DNA from 2 places in the Streptosporangium sp. NPDC002607 genome. Region 1 is predicted to be linked to the other one. Evidence: riboswitches for the same ligand, from Rfam matches in the RefSeq annotation. Region 1 holds a riboswitch; the other holds the start of a gene.
The links. A riboswitch is a leader RNA that binds a small molecule or an ion and turns the genes downstream of it on or off. The one in region 1 is predicted to bind S-adenosylmethionine.
Positions count from the first base shown of each region.

Region 2: linked by a shared signal. The riboswitch ahead of ACWD3H_RS00665 (aminotransferase class V-fold PLP-dependent enzyme) and the one ahead of ACWD3H_RS27665 (FAD/NAD(P)-binding protein) in region 1 are both predicted to bind S-adenosylmethionine.

Region 1 is NZ_JBSFWD010000027.1:29,296-36,444, reverse strand. It holds gene ACWD3H_RS27675 (ABC transporter permease) at 1-312, opposite strand, end outside; gene ACWD3H_RS27670 (ABC transporter substrate-binding protein) at 309-1,952, opposite strand; gene ACWD3H_RS27665 (FAD/NAD(P)-binding protein) at 2,021-3,778, opposite strand; SAM riboswitch class IV at 3,904-4,016, opposite strand; gene ACWD3H_RS27660 (DUF402 domain-containing protein) at 4,069-4,590, shown strand; gene ACWD3H_RS27655 (enoyl-CoA hydratase-related protein) at 4,606-5,418, opposite strand; gene ACWD3H_RS27650 (ABC transporter ATP-binding protein) at 5,455-6,222, opposite strand; gene ACWD3H_RS27645 (ABC transporter permease) at 6,219-7,149, opposite strand, start outside.
Region 2 is NZ_JBSFWD010000001.1:141,639-148,787, reverse strand. It holds gene folK (2-amino-4-hydroxy-6-hydroxymethyldihydropteridine diphosphokinase) at 1-454, shown strand, start outside; gene ACWD3H_RS00680 (DUF3180 domain-containing protein) at 451-903, shown strand; gene ACWD3H_RS00675 (acyltransferase family protein) at 913-2,100, opposite strand; gene ACWD3H_RS00670 (NADH-quinone oxidoreductase subunit D) at 2,097-3,278, opposite strand; gene ACWD3H_RS00665 (aminotransferase class V-fold PLP-dependent enzyme) at 3,296-4,636, opposite strand; SAM riboswitch class IV at 4,689-4,804, opposite strand; gene ACWD3H_RS00660 (TerC family protein) at 5,012-5,755, shown strand; gene ACWD3H_RS00655 (cytochrome P450) at 5,905-7,104, shown strand; gene ACWD3H_RS00650 (DUF418 domain-containing protein) at 7,126-7,149, opposite strand, start outside.

The sequences.
Region 1 (7,149 bases):
CACACCGCGCTGCAGGACGTAGGAGTGGCCCAGGTCGCCCTGGAGGAGGCGGAGCAGGTAGTCGCCGTACTGCTGGAGCGGTGAGCGGTCCAGCCCCCACTCGGCGATGATCTGCGCCCGCCGTTCGGGGGTGTCGAGACCGTCGCCGATCAGCACGTCGATCGTGTCGCCGGGGGCGAGCATCAGCGCGAGGTAGGCCGCGGTGGCGGCGGCCCAGAGCACGGCGACACCCGCTCCGAGCCGCCTGGCCACCGGGCCGAGCCACCCGGCGGCGGCCAGCCCCCGCCGCCGGGTGAGTATGAGGGTGCTCATGTCCCGATCCGGAGGTCATAAGCACTGTTGGGGGTGCCGGAGACCGGCTCGAAGGTGATGCCGGTGACGCCCGCGCCGTAGGCGATCTGGTCTGCGGGCACGTACAGCGGGAGCAGCAGCGCCTCGTCCGTGACCACGGTCTTCTGCACCTTGGCGTAGAGCTCCTTGCGCTCGGCGAGGTCGGAGGTCGCCGACGCGTCGGCGAGCAGCCTGTCCAGCTCCGCGCTCTCGAACCTGGTGCGGTTGATCGCGGCGCCCTTCGGCAGGATCAGGTTGAGCGCCGCCCCGGCGTCGGTGTCGCCGCGCGAGTTCTCGAAGATCTCGTACTCGTTCTCGTCGGCCGCCTTCTGCGCGGTGCCCTGGTCCACGAGCTTGACCTGGAAGTCGATGCCGGCGCTCTGCTTGACCGCCGCCTGGACGGCCTGGGCGAGGATGTCACGGCGGTCGCGGACGAACGGCGCGGCGCTGACCGTGCGGACCGTCAGCCGCTTGCCGTCCTTGACCCGGTAGCCCTCGGCGTCACGTCCGTTCCAGCCGGCCTCGTCGAGCAGCTTGTTGGCCCGTGCCGGGTCGTTGCCGAAGGTGTTCTCCAGCGAGGGGTCGTAGAACTGCGGGCTGCCCTGGCCGATGACACTCCAGGCCCGCTTGGCGGTGCCCTGGTAGACGGAGTTGAGCACGGCGTCCACGTCGACGGCGTCGCGGAACGCCTCGCGGACCCGCTTGTCGTCGAACGGGGGGCGGGAGACGTTGAAGTAGTAGGAGAACGCGCTGCCGGAGTTGAGACTGGTCTCCAGCTTCAACTCCGGGTTGCCCTTGATGAGGCCGATCTCGGTGGCGGGCACGCCCTCGATCACCTGTACCTGCCCGGAGGTGAGCGCGCCGACCCGCACCGCCGCCTCGGGCAGGAAGCGGTAGGTGACCTCGGCCAGGTGTGCCGGTCCCTGGTGGGCGGCGCCGGCGGGCGGCCAGTTGTAGTTCGGGTTGCGCCGGTAGTGGACCTCCTGGCCGGGGGTGAACCGGTCGAGGATGAACGGCCCGGTGCCGACCACGTCGACGCCGCCCGCCTTGAGGTCCTTGGCGTTCTTCAGCGACTTCGGGGAGACCTGGCCGGCGAGCGGGGAGGAGAGGAAGTCCAGGAACAGTCCGTCCGGGGCCTTCAGCGTGACCTTCAGGGTGTACGGGGCGCTCACCTCGGCGTGGTCGAAGTTGCGCAGCTGGATGGCGCTGACCGCGGCGTTGTAGCCGGGCGAGACGAGCTGGTCGAGGTTGGCCTTCACCGAGGCGGCGTCGAACCGCTCACCGTCGTGGAAGGTCACGTCGTCACGGAGCTCGAAGGTGTAGGTCAGACCGTCCTTGGAAACCTGCCAGGAGGTGGCCAGCCACGGCAGGAAATCACCGTTCCCGCCTCGGGCGATCAACGCGTCGAACTGGTTGTGGACCAGGAGGCGCGCCTTGTTCTGGCCCCACTGGTGCGGGTTGAAGGTGATCGGCTGCGTCTCCACCGCCCACACGAGCGATCCTCCGTCGCCGCCGGTGCCGCCCTTCGCGCCGGCCGCCGTGGTCGGGGTCCCGCTCTCGGCTCCGCAGGCCGCGAGCGCCAGCACCCCGGCGAGCGTCAGAGCGCCCCATCGCAACTTCACGTTCTTCTCCTTGTGCTGTGGTGCGTCGTGCTCGTTCGGGACCGGGTCCATGCGATCTGTCGCGGGGTTCACGCGACGTGCCGCCTTATCTGGGTGCCGACGGCCTCGGACAGGACGATCCGGGCGAGGGCGTCGGCGTGGCGGAAGAGCGGGGCGTTGCGGCGGGGCCTGGCGAAACCGCCGGTGACCTGGCCGCCGACGACCCAGGGGCCGAAGGCGAACCTGCGCGAGTGCGGGGTGCCGGACCTGTCGACCAGGCGGCGGTCCGCGGCCCGCACGTTCACCAGCCCCGACTTCTCGTCGAGCTCGCCCCGGTCGCGGAGCGCGCCGATGAGCGGGTCGGTGGCCCGGCTCACGCTGGGCGCGGGCAGCCTGGCCTCGACGAGGGTCGTGGCCGTCACGCCGCCGGGCACGGTGGGGCTCTGTGCCCGCCAGCGCCCTTCGTGGTGGTCGACCTTGAGGCCGGCGCCGAGGAAGGTGAGCACCCCTGCCTTGGCCAGGGCGCGCAGCTCCGCAAGCCGGGGTCCCGGCGGGCCGCTGGCGAGGTAGCTGAAGAACCCGTGGAACCACGGATCGGAGATGCCCAGCTCGGCCAGGACCCCGTAGACGGAGAGCAGCCCGAGGATCAGGGCGTGGTCGGCGCTGTGCGCCGGGTCGGCGCGCCGTTCCAGGTCGACCGCGAGGTAGCCGTGCATCCACTTCTGCAGCCCCGCCCGGTCACCGAACCTGATGCCCTCCAACGGCCGGTCGAGCCGGTCGAAGTCGAGCCGGTCCAGGTGCCGGGGCACGGCCGTACGGATCAGCTTGCGCATGCCCGGGCTGCGCCACTCCTGGTCGGCGAACGCCTCCGCGAACGCCGCCCAGTCCAGCCTGGCGCGCTTGGGGTGGGCGGTGATGAGCTCGTGGTAGTACGCGAAGGCGAGCTCCTTGGCGACCAGCGGCCACACGTCCCGGCGGAAGTTCCACGGGCCCTCGCCCAGCGCCTCACGGGTGAGGAAGCGCGGCACCGGCGGGTGTGCGCCCCCGAAGGGGTAGCCGGTCTTGGAGTGGTACGGCACGCCGCGCCGCGATCCCACGTGCAGGAGGGGCTCCCGCCCGCCGGGCAGGTAGACCAGCTCCCCGTCGTACTCGCGGACGAACCGGCCGCCCCGGCCCGAGGTGAGCAGCACCATCAGGTCGACGAAGGCCAGCCCCATCCCCCGCACGATCACCGGCTCTCCGGCGGGGATGCCGTCCAGGTCGAGGTCGGCCGCGTATCCGGTGGGCAGGTAACGCAGCCCGCCGCGCGCGGCCAGGTCGGCCAGCGCCCGCTCCTCCCCGCTCGGGGTCACGTCGCCGTGTCCCTGGGCCAGGATCACCGCGTCGACCTCGATCGTCCGGCCGTCCTCCAGCCGTACCGCCTGGCCGCCGGGGATGTCGGCGAGATCGACGGCGCGGACCGGGTGCACGTGCACCCGGACCCCGCGCGGGGCGGTCGCCACCGCGTGCCTGAAGACATGGGAGAGGTAGCCGTTCTGGGCCGGGCGGGAGGCGAAGGCGCCGGGGTCCCCGCCGAGCCACTCGGCCAGCGTGGGGCCTGGACGGATCGGCCCCTCGCAGCGCACCGACTCGTCGGTGAAGAGCGTCACGTCGGCGGCGGCGGAGTTCATCCAGAGCAGCTCGGGCTGGTCACGGCGCCAGACGCGGCCGCCCCCCGGCGGGTGGGGGTCGATCACGTGGACGTCGAGCGAGGGCCAGCCGAGCAGGTCGGCGGCGTTGGCGCAGATGCGCTCCACCAGGCAGGTGCCCGTCGGGCCGGCGCCGACGACGGCGATCGAGGCGCTCATACGGCGGCTCTACGGTGCGGCCGGTAGTGGCCGTGGGTGTCGGGGTCGACGGGGCTCGCGCAGTTCAGTGTGCTGGTCTTCGACATGTGGCACTCCCGGACATGTCTCGGTGACCCCGGTGAGGGGGTCCGCGCTTGCGGCACGCCGACCGTGCCGCCAGGTCTCCCCCGGGGGCACCCCGCCGCGGTGCGAGGGTTGCCGGTCAGCCAGCCGGGGCTTCGCACTGACACTCTTAACCTATTTAGAAGGTAGGAAATACATAGATCTCTGTCAAGGCTTAATGTTGGGGAATGTCCTATGAGATGGTGAAGGTGGTCTACCGCAAATACGACGGATCACTGCACTGGAACCACAGCGGCCTCCTGCTCGGCGAGGACGAACACGGGGTGTGGACCGGCTGCGCGGCCAACTCCGTCGGCCGCAAGGGCCACGGGCCCGAGGTGGCCTCCCCGCACGCCTTCGTGATGCTCTTCCCCCGCGACGCCTGGTGGACCGCCGCCTTCAACTCCGCCCCGCACAAGCACGAGATCTACTGCGACATCTCCACGGTGCCACGGTGGAGCGACGGCGAGGTCACCATGGTCGACCTCGACCTCGACGTGATCCGGACGCGCCGGAACCCGGCGAAGGGCCGCACCAGCCGGGTCTTCCTGGACGACGAGGACGAGTTCGAGGAGCACCGGGTCAGGTACGCCTACCCGCCCGAGGTCGTCCGGAGCGCCCGCGCCTCGGCCGCCTGGCTGATGGAGGCCGTCACCGCCCGCACGGCCCCCTTCGACGCCGCCCCGCGCTGGCTCACTCTGGTCAGCTGAGATGCGCCGAAGTGACTACAGCGGCGGGAAGCCGGGGGTGCGGCGCTCGACGAAGCTGGCGACGCCCTCGGCGAAGTCCGGCCGGGTGAAGGAGTCGACCATCAGGCGCGCCGCGGCCGACTCCGACGCCTCCAGGGTTCGCTGCCAGTCGCCCCAGATCTGACGCTTGATCACGGCCATCGAGGCCGGAGAGCTGTACGTCGCCAGCTCGTGGGCGTAGGCCAGGGTCTCCTCGATCAGCCGCTCTCCCGGCACCGCCCGGTTGGCCAGGCCCAGCTCGCAGGCCTCGGCACCGGTGAAGGTGCGCCCGGAGAGCAGCAGGTCCATGGCCCTGGCCTGCCCGGCCAGGCGGGGCAGGATCCACGACAGGCCGTACTCGGCGACCAGGCCGCGCCGGGCGAAGGCGGTGGTCCACTTGGCCTCGGCGGCGGTGAAGACCAGGTCGCAGACCAGGGCGTGGACCATGCCGAGCCCGGCGCAGGCACCGTTGACCGCGGCGATGATCGGCTTGCGGATCGTGGTCGGGAAGGTGTTGGGACGCCGGTCGGGCTCCCCCGCGTACGAGCCGTCCCGGATGGCGGTGAGCGTCTGGAAGTCCGCCCCGGCGCAGAAGCCCCTTCCCGCCCCGGTGACCACGATCACCCGGACCTCGGGATTCTTCTCCGCCTCGGCCAGCTGGTCGAAGTAGCGGCGGCCCATCTCGTCGGTCCAGGCATTGAGCCGGTCCGGCCGGTTGAACGTCAGCGTCAGCACGCCCCGCTCGATCGACGGCAGCACCAGGTCGACCATCGCCTCTCCCTCCCGGAAGCCCTCGGGGCGCTCCCGCACAGGAGCTCCCCGCCCGGAGAGCTACAGAATATCGTTCTACACCTTTTCCCTCCCCGGTGTCAGCATGTGCGAGCGGACCAGGTCCTCGACGCCTGCGCGCAGGCCCAGGAAGAGGGAGGTCCGCTTGACGGCGAGGGCCCGGTAGGCGGGCAGGTCGATCGGGACCTCGGCGGCGACCCTGCCGGGCCCGCAGGCGAAGACGAGGACCCGCTGGGCGAGCAGGACCGCCTCCTCCACGTCGTGGGTGACCATCAGCACGGTCGTGCCCGTGTCGCGCCACACCTCGCGCAGGAAGAGCTGCATGTCCTCCTTGGTCTGCACGTCCAGCGCCCCGAAGGGCTCGTCGAGCAGGAGTACGGCCGGCTCGCACGCCAGCGCCCTGGCGATCGCCACCCGCTGGCGCTGCCCGCCGGACAGCTGCCGGGGCAGCGCGCCCGCCAGGGACGACAGCCCGACCTCGCCGAGATACCAGCGGACCCGCCGTTCCCGGTCGGCCCCGGAGATCGGCAGTAGCCGCAGTCCGAAGGCCACGTTCTCCGCGACGGTGAGGAAGGGGAACAGCGCTCCCGACTGGAAGACCAGCCCGCGCTCGGGACCGGGGCCGACGACGGGTGCCCCGCCGAGCGTGATGGAGCCCGCGCTGGCCGGGGAGAGCCCGGCGATCAGCGACAGCAACGTTGACTTGCCCGAGCCGCTCGCCCCGACCACGCACACGAACTCGCCCGGCTCCATCGACAGGTCGATGCCGTCCAGGACGCGGGTGGTCCCGTAGTCCTTGGCCACGCCGCGCAGCACGAGGGTCATGCCGTCCACCTTCCGAGACGGTCGCGCAGCACGCGCAGCACGACGTCGATCAGCAGGCCGACCGCCCCGATCACGATGAGCACCGCGAAGATCTTGTCGGTCTGCAGGAACCGCTGGGCCCGGACGATCCGGTAGCCGAGCCCGGACTCGGCGGCGATCAGCTCGGCCACCACCACGAAGTTCCACGCGGCGGCGGCGTTGATCCGCGCCGCGTCCACCACCGCCGGGAGCGCGTACGGCCAGATCACCTTCCGGAGGATCTCGCCGCGCCGGGCGCCCAGGGTGGCGGCCGCCTGGCCGAGCTCGCCCGGCACCCGCCGTACGGCGTCGGCGACCATCAGCGTGTTGAAGAACACCACGCCCAGCAGCAGAATCGCGACCTTGGACGGCTCGCCGAGACCCAGCCAGATGATCAGCAGCGGGATGAACGCGGCGGCCGGCATGTAGCGGAGCAGGCCGACCGCCGGTTCCAGCAGGGCCAGCGCCACGGCCGAGGTGCCCATCGCGACGCCCACCGGCACCGAGATCGCCACCGCCAGCCCGAACCCGGCCCCGACCCGGCCGAGGCTGGCGAGGGTGTCGTCGAGCAGCAGGCCAGTGCCCAGCATCTCCGCGAACGCCTCCAGGACGGCCAGCGGGGACGGCAGGAAGGTCGGATCGACCAGCTCCGCCATGGCGGCGACGGTCCAGAGGGCGAGCGGGACCAGCACCGAGGCCGCCCGCAGGCCCCAGCGGGCACGGACGGACATCCCGGAGCTCCGCTTCCAGGCCGGACCCGGCCAGCCCGCGCGCCGGGGCAGCGGCTCCCAGGCCCGCCGTCCCGCCTCGGGGGGCGCGACGGGCTCCGCGGTCCCCGCGCTCATGACTGCCGCGACCTTCCTGGTGGCGAGCAGGGCGAGCTGAACCCGCCCCGGCCGCAACCGGCCG
Region 2 (7,149 bases), on a different contig from region 1:
CGACACCCTGCGGGGTGGGCTGGACGCCCTCCTCGCCGAGCCGGGGCTCACGCTCGTCGCGGTGTCGCCGGTCTACGAGACCGACCCGGTCGGCGGCCCGGAGCAGGGCGCCTACCTCAACGCGGTGGTGATCGCCGAGAGCGCGCTGGAACCTCTGGCCCTCCTCGATCGTGCTCAAGGTGTGGAGAACGCCTTCGGCCGGGTCCGGGTGGAGCGCTGGGGAGCGCGCACCCTGGACGTCGATCTGATCACCGTGGGAGACGTCGTCATGGACGACCCAGACCTGACCCTGCCGCATCCCAGGGCGCACGAGCGGGCGTTCGTGCTGGTCCCGTGGGTGCGGGCCGATCCGGACGCCGTCCTGTCCGGGCGCCGGGTGGCCGATCTGCTGGCCGGTCTCGACCAGGACTACGTGCGGCCCCGCCCCGAGCTGGCCCTCCAGGGGCCCGGGTGAGGCCCAGCCGTCCCGGCGTCCTCGTCGGGCTCTTCATCGTGGTCACCATCCTCACCTGGGCGCTGCTCAAGCCGCTCTACGTGTCCCTGCCGACCGTGCCGTGGACGGCGATCCCGACGGTGCTCGTGCTGGCGATCGGCGAGGCCTACAGCGGGTGGATGACGAAGGCCAGGATCGAGCGCAGGCCCGACACCAAGCCCGTCGATCCCCTGGCGGTGGCCCGGCTGGCGGCCCTGGCCAAGGCCTCCGCGTACGCCGGGGCGGTCTTCGCCGGACTCTTCGCCGGATTCACCCTCTACACCGCCGAACTGCTCGACCAGAGGGTGCCCCGTCAGGACTTCTTCATCACCGGCGGGTCGATGCTGGTGTGCGTGCTGCTGGTCTGCGCGGCCCTGTACCTGGAGTACTGCTGCAAGGTGCCCAAGGACTCCGCGGACGACGACCACTGAGCGGACGCGTCAGCGCCCCCTGGCCCACTTCCGGCCGAAGAGCATGATGACCGGGAGGGTGCACACCAGTGCTCCGGCGACGGCCAGGGGGCGTTCCAGCCACCAGAGCAGGTCGGGCCGGGCCCGGCTGCCCGGCCCGCTGCCCGCCAGCCACCAGGTCAGCGCCACCCAGATGGCCATGCCGGTCGTGTGGAAGAGGAAGAGCGGGAGCGCGAACCGGTTTACCGTCTCGTTCACGCGCTGCCACCTGGGGCGGTCGAGCAGGCGCTCCATGGCCGGCCTCAGCACCTCCACCAGGCCGATCTGGAAGATCAACAACGCCACGATGACGAAGGTGGGCGGTGCCATGTTGGACAGCTTGTCGCCGGGCACGCCGACCATCGAGCCCGGGTAGATGTCCGAGTAGACCAGGCCGAAGAGCGCGAACAGCCCGGTCCACAGGATGGCGACGTCGAAGCGGCGGGGAAGCGCCACCACCCTCGCGTAGAAGAACCCGGCCTGGTGGGCCAGCCCCCAGACAATGATCATGTTGAGCCAGCCCACGGCCTCGTACCCGTAGCGCAGTCGCAGCACGTCGACGACGAGCGCGGCCCCGGCCAGCCAGATCAGGATCAGCACGTCGAAGCGCCGGTGCAGCCAGAGCGCGACCGGGAGCAGGGCGATCAGCATGAGGTAGACGCCGATGAACCAGAGCGGGCTGATGACGAGCAGGACCACCCGGTCCATCCACTTGATCCCGAACGCCCACGTCACGACCGCGCCCAGCACGATCCAGGTTCCGGCCAGCGCCAGCGTCGGGATCGCGAGGCCGCGGATGCGCCGCCACACGAAGGTGCCGATGCCCATCCCGTGCTCGCGGGCGCGGTTCCAGGACAGTAGGTGGACGTACCCGCCCACGTAGAAGAAGAGCGGCAACACCTGCAGCAGCCAGGTAAAGATCCACAGCCCCGAGGTGAAGCCCAGCGGGCTCGTCGGCGAGGGGCCGTTCGGCCCCCACTGGAGGATCGTGAAGGCCCAGTGCCAGAGCACCACGACGAGCAGGCTGAACGCGCGCAACCAGTCGACGTACCGGTCCCGCGGTGGCCTGTCGCCGGTCGGAGAGCCGCCGGGACCGGTGGGGGACGCGGGTGTCATCGGGGGAGTCGCCTTCTCCTGGTCCCTGCCGGGTTCGATCATGTGCTGCTGACCGTGCCTCACTTGTCGATGTCGCCGACGACGAAGAACATCGAGCCCAGGATGGCGACCATGTCGGAGACCAGGTTGCCGGGGAGCATCTCGCGCAGCACCTGGACGTTGTTGAAGGAGGCGGATCGGAGCTTCATCCGCCACGGTGTCTTCTCCCCGCGCGAGACCAGATAGTAGCCGTTGAGGCCGAGCGGGTTCTCCGTCCAGGCGTAGGTGTGGCCCTCGGGGACCTTCAGCACCTTGGGCAGGCGCTGGTTGATCGGCCCCTGGGGCAGTTCGCGGAGCCGCCGCACGCAGGCGTCCGCCAGGTCCAGGGAGACCTTCACCTGCTCCAGCAGCACCTCGAACCTGGCGTGGCAGTCTCCGGCGGAGCGGGTGACCACCTTCACCGGCAGCTCGCCGTAGGCGAGGTAGGGCTCGTCCCTGCGCAGGTCGAGGTCGACGCCGGAGGCGCGGGCGATCGGGCCGCTCACGCCGTACTGCATGACCGTCTCGCGGTCCAGCACGCCCACCCCGCGGGTACGGGCGAGGAAGATCTCGTTTCCGGCGATCAGGTTCTCGATGTCCGGCAGCCGTCGCCGCACGTCGGCCACGGCCGTCGCGACCCGGCCCAGCCATCCCTCGGGCAGCTCCTCCTTCAGGCCGCCGACCCGGTTGAACATGTAGTGCATCCGCCCGCCGGCGATCTCCTCCATCACGGCCTGGAGGGTCTCGCGCTCCCGGAACGCGTAGAACACCGGGGTGATCGCGCCGAGTTCCAGCGGGTAGGAGCCGAGGAACATCAGGTGGCTGAGCACCCGGTTGAGCTCGGCCATCAGCGTGCGTGTCCAGACCGCCCTGACCGGCACCTCCATGCCGAGCATCCGCTCCACCGCGAGGACGACGCCCAGCTCGTTGGCGAACGCCGACAGCCAGTCGTGCCGGTTGGCCAGCATGATGATCTGCCGGTAGTCACGCACCTCGAACAGCTTCTCCGCGCCTCGGTGCATGTAGCCCACGATCGGCTCGGCCGAGCTGATCCGCTCCCCGTCCAGGGTGAGTCGCAGCCGCAGCACGCCATGCGTGGACGGATGCTGCGGCCCGATGTTGAGGATCATGTCCTCGGTCGCGAGCTCCTTGCCGCGCGCTTCCCGCACGGCGGCGGCACCCGCTCCCATCCCCACGCTCAGCTCACGGCGAGGCTCGTTCATATGCCTATGCTGTCACGTCAGCCGCGCGAGGCAAGATCCCGCAGTGCGGTGATCAGCCGGTCGACGTGCTCGGAGGTGGTGCCGATGCCGATGGAGGCGCGCACCGCGGAGGCGGTGGGGTCGTCGCAGCCGCCGTCCTTGGCGTCCAGCAGGTGCCGTACGAAGGGGTGGGCGCAGAACTTGCCGTCCCGGACGCCGATGCCGTAGTCGCCGGCCAGGGCCTCGGCGACCTCGCGGGCGGTGCGGCCGTCCACCACGAAGGAGACGATGCCGACGCGCGGATGGTCGGGCCCCCACAGGGACAGCTCCTGCACGCCGGGGACGGAGGCGAGGCCCGCGCGCAGCCGGTCGAGGAGGCGCTCCTCCTCGCGGACCAGCGGGGTCCAGCCGGTGGCGGTCAGGGCGTCGCAGGCCGCGGCCAGCGCGATGGCGCCCAGAACGTTCGGGGTTCCGGCCTCGTGGCGGGCCTCGGGGTCGTCGTGCCACTCGGTCTCGTCGTCGTTCACCGCCTTCACCGCCCCGCCGCCCCGCAGGTACGGCTCGGCGTCGGCCAGCCAGTCGGAACGGCCGATCAGCGCGCCGGTGCCGAACGGGGCGTAGAGCTTGTGGCCGGAGAAGACCACGTAGTCCAGGTCGAGCGCGGTCAGGTTGAGGCGGCGGTGCGGGACGAGCTGCGCGGCGTCGACGAGGACGCGGGCGCCGTGGCGGTGGGCGATGTGGGCCAGCGCGGCGATCGGCCAGAGCTCCCCGGTGACGTTGGAGGCGGCGGTCACGACCAGCAGCTTGGGACCTTCGACCGAGGCCAGGGCCTCGTCTGCGGCGCGGACCGCCTCGCCGGGGAAGGCCGGGGCCGGCAGCCGCAGGGCGCGCTCCCAGGGCAGCAGCGAGGCGTGGTGCTCGGTCTCGAAGACCACGGCGGTGGTGCCCTCGGGCAGGCTGCGGGCCAGCAGGTTGGTCGCGTCCGTGGTGTTCCTGGTGAAGATCACCGAGTCGTCGGGACGGGCACCGACGAAGGCGCGTACCGTCTGCCTGGCCTGCTCGTAGCGGGCCGTGGTCAGCTGGGACGCGTACCCGGCGCCTCGGTGGACGCTGGAGTACGCCGGGAGCGCGGCGGCGACGGCGGCGCTCACCGGCTCCAGACAGGGGGCGCTCGCGGCGTAGTCGAGGTTGGCGTAGCGGACGAGCCTGCCGCCCCTGACCGGAACCTCCAGGTCGGAGCCGAGCACGGCGGGGATCGGCCGGTCGCCGGACGTACGGGTCGCGGGGACGGTCACCGGGGTGGTCCCGAGGGCGGTCGTGGGGGTGGCCGCGTCGGCTGCGTCGGCGGCTGTGGCGGTGAGGATCGTCAGTGCGGACACGCCAGGGCTCCTTCGAGGTCATCGGACCCCAACCCATGGCATAGGTGCCTGGAGCCCGCGCTTGCCCGGCACACCTCGTGCCGGACCAGGTCCTCACCCGGGGCACCCCGCCGCGGACGCGAGGGTTGCCGGCCAGCGAGCCGGGGCTTGTCACTGGCACTCATGACCTACGGGGGAACTATAACCGACGTCTGGCGGGAATTCGCAAGTGCTGTCTCTCATGTTCGGGAACTCATGAGGAGTCCCGTTCGTCTGGGCAGTGAGCCGGGTGGCGCCTGGCGGCGGGTGATGTTTGTCCTGGTAGTGGCTGAATAACGCCGAACGACGGATCTCGTCGTGCCGGCAGTGATCAAGTAGGACGAGCTGGAGGCTCAGATGTTGGACTGGGTGACCAACCCGGAGATCTGGATAGGGTTCATCACCCTCGTCGCCCTGGAGATCGTGCTAGGCATCGACAACATCATCTTCATCTCGATCCTGGCCGGAAAGCTCCCGCCCGAGCAGCGCGACAAGGCGCGCAGGCTGGGCCTCCTCGCGGCCCTCGTCAGCCGGTTGGCGCTGCTGCTGGCGCTGGCGTGGGTGGTGAAACTCACATCGCCGCTCTTCGAGGTCCTCGGTCAGCCGATCTCGGGACGGGATCTCATCCTGCTCGCCGGTGGTCTCTTCCTGCTGGGCAAGAGCGTCATCGAGATGCACGACAGCATCGAGGGCAAGACCGGGCACGGCAGCGCCAAGGCCGCGGCCTCCTTCGGCTCGGTGATCGCCCAGATCATGCTGCTGGACATCATCTTCTCCCTCGACTCGGTCATCACCGCGGTCGGCATGGTCGACCAGCTCGGTGTCATGGTCGCGGCCGTGATCGTCTCGGTCCTGGTGATGCTCTTCGCCTCGGGCCCGATCAGCCGCTTCGTGGACAAGCACCCGAGCATCAAGATGCTCGCCCTGTCGTTCCTGGTGCTGATCGGCGTCGTGCTGATCGCCGAGGGCCTCGGGCAGCACATCTCCAAGGGCTACATCTACTTCGCGATGGCCTTCTCGCTCATCGTGGAGCTGCTGAACATCCGGCTGCGCACCAAGACGGCCCAGCCCGAGAAGTCGGGCAGCCCGACCGAGGTGTAGCGGCCTGTGGCGGGCTGTCGAGCGTCGGCAGACGGCTCAGCCTCAGGCGATGGCGCTCTCACCCGTCGTGGGGCCACCGGGCATCCGTCTGCCCAGCTCCAGGGGGCGGAACAGGCAATTTACGCATGGGGCGACATTACGATGTCCGTGTGCGCTTTGATCCCTGGAATCCGGAATTCGTCGCCCATCCGTACGACGTCTACGACGAGCTGAGGCGGCAGCGGCCGGTCAGCTTCTTTGAACCGACCGGCCAGTGGCTGGTCGCCCGGCACGCCGACGTCAACGCGCTGCTGCGCGACCGCCGGCTCGGCCGCTCCTACCTGCACGTGGCGACCCACGCCGAGTTCGGCAGGCCCGACGACCCCGAGTTCCAGGACCCGTTCTGGCGGGTGGTCAGGGCCGGGATGCTCGACGTCGAGCCGCCGGTGCACACCCGGCTCCGGCGCCTGGTCTCCAAGGCGTTCACCCCGCGCATGGTCGAGGCGCTCCGCCCCAAGGTCGCCGAGATCGCCGGGGGACTGGTGGACCGTTTCGTCGAGCGCGGCGGTGGAGACCTGATCTCCGAGGTCGCCGAGCCGCTCCCGGTGACCGTGATCGCGGAGATGCTCGGCGTGCCCGAGGCCGACCGGCACCTGCTGCGCCCCTGGTCCGCCGACATCTGCGGGATGTACGAGCTGAACCCCTCCGTCGAGGCCCAGCACACCGCGGTACGCGCGGCCGAGGAGTTCTCCGCCTACCTCGTCGAGCTGGCCCGCGCCCGCCGGGCGAACCCCGGCGACGACCTGATCAGCGCGCTCGCCCTGGTGGCCGAGGAGGGCGACAAGCTCACCGAGGAGGAGCTGGTCGGCACCTGCGTGCTGCTGCTCAACGCCGGGCACGAGGCCACGGTCAACGTCACGGGCAATGGATGGTGGTCGCTCTTCCGCAACCCGGGCGAGCTGGAGCGGCTCCGTGCCGACCACGGCCTGCTGCCCACCGCGATCGAGGAGATGATGCGCTGGGACACCCCGCTGCAGATGTTCGAGCGCTGGGTCCTGGAGGACATCACCGTCGGCGGGGTGGACATCCCGCGCGGCACCGAGGTGGCGCTGCTGTTCGGCTCGGCCAACCGGGACCCCGAGGTCTTCGCCGACCCCGACCGCTTCGACGTCGGCCGGGTGGACAACCCGCACATCTCCTTCGGCGCGGGCATCCACTTCTGCCTGGGCGCCCCCCTGGCCAGGATCGAACTGATCGAGTCCTTCGGCGCCCTGCTCCGCAAGGCGCCGAAGCTGGAACTCGCCACCGAGCCCGGCTGGGGCCCTGGGTACGTCATCCGTGGCCTCACCGCCCTCGACGTGCGGGTCTGAACCGGCTCGCGCGCGGTGCCGTCAGGGGGAGCGGCGCAAGGGCGG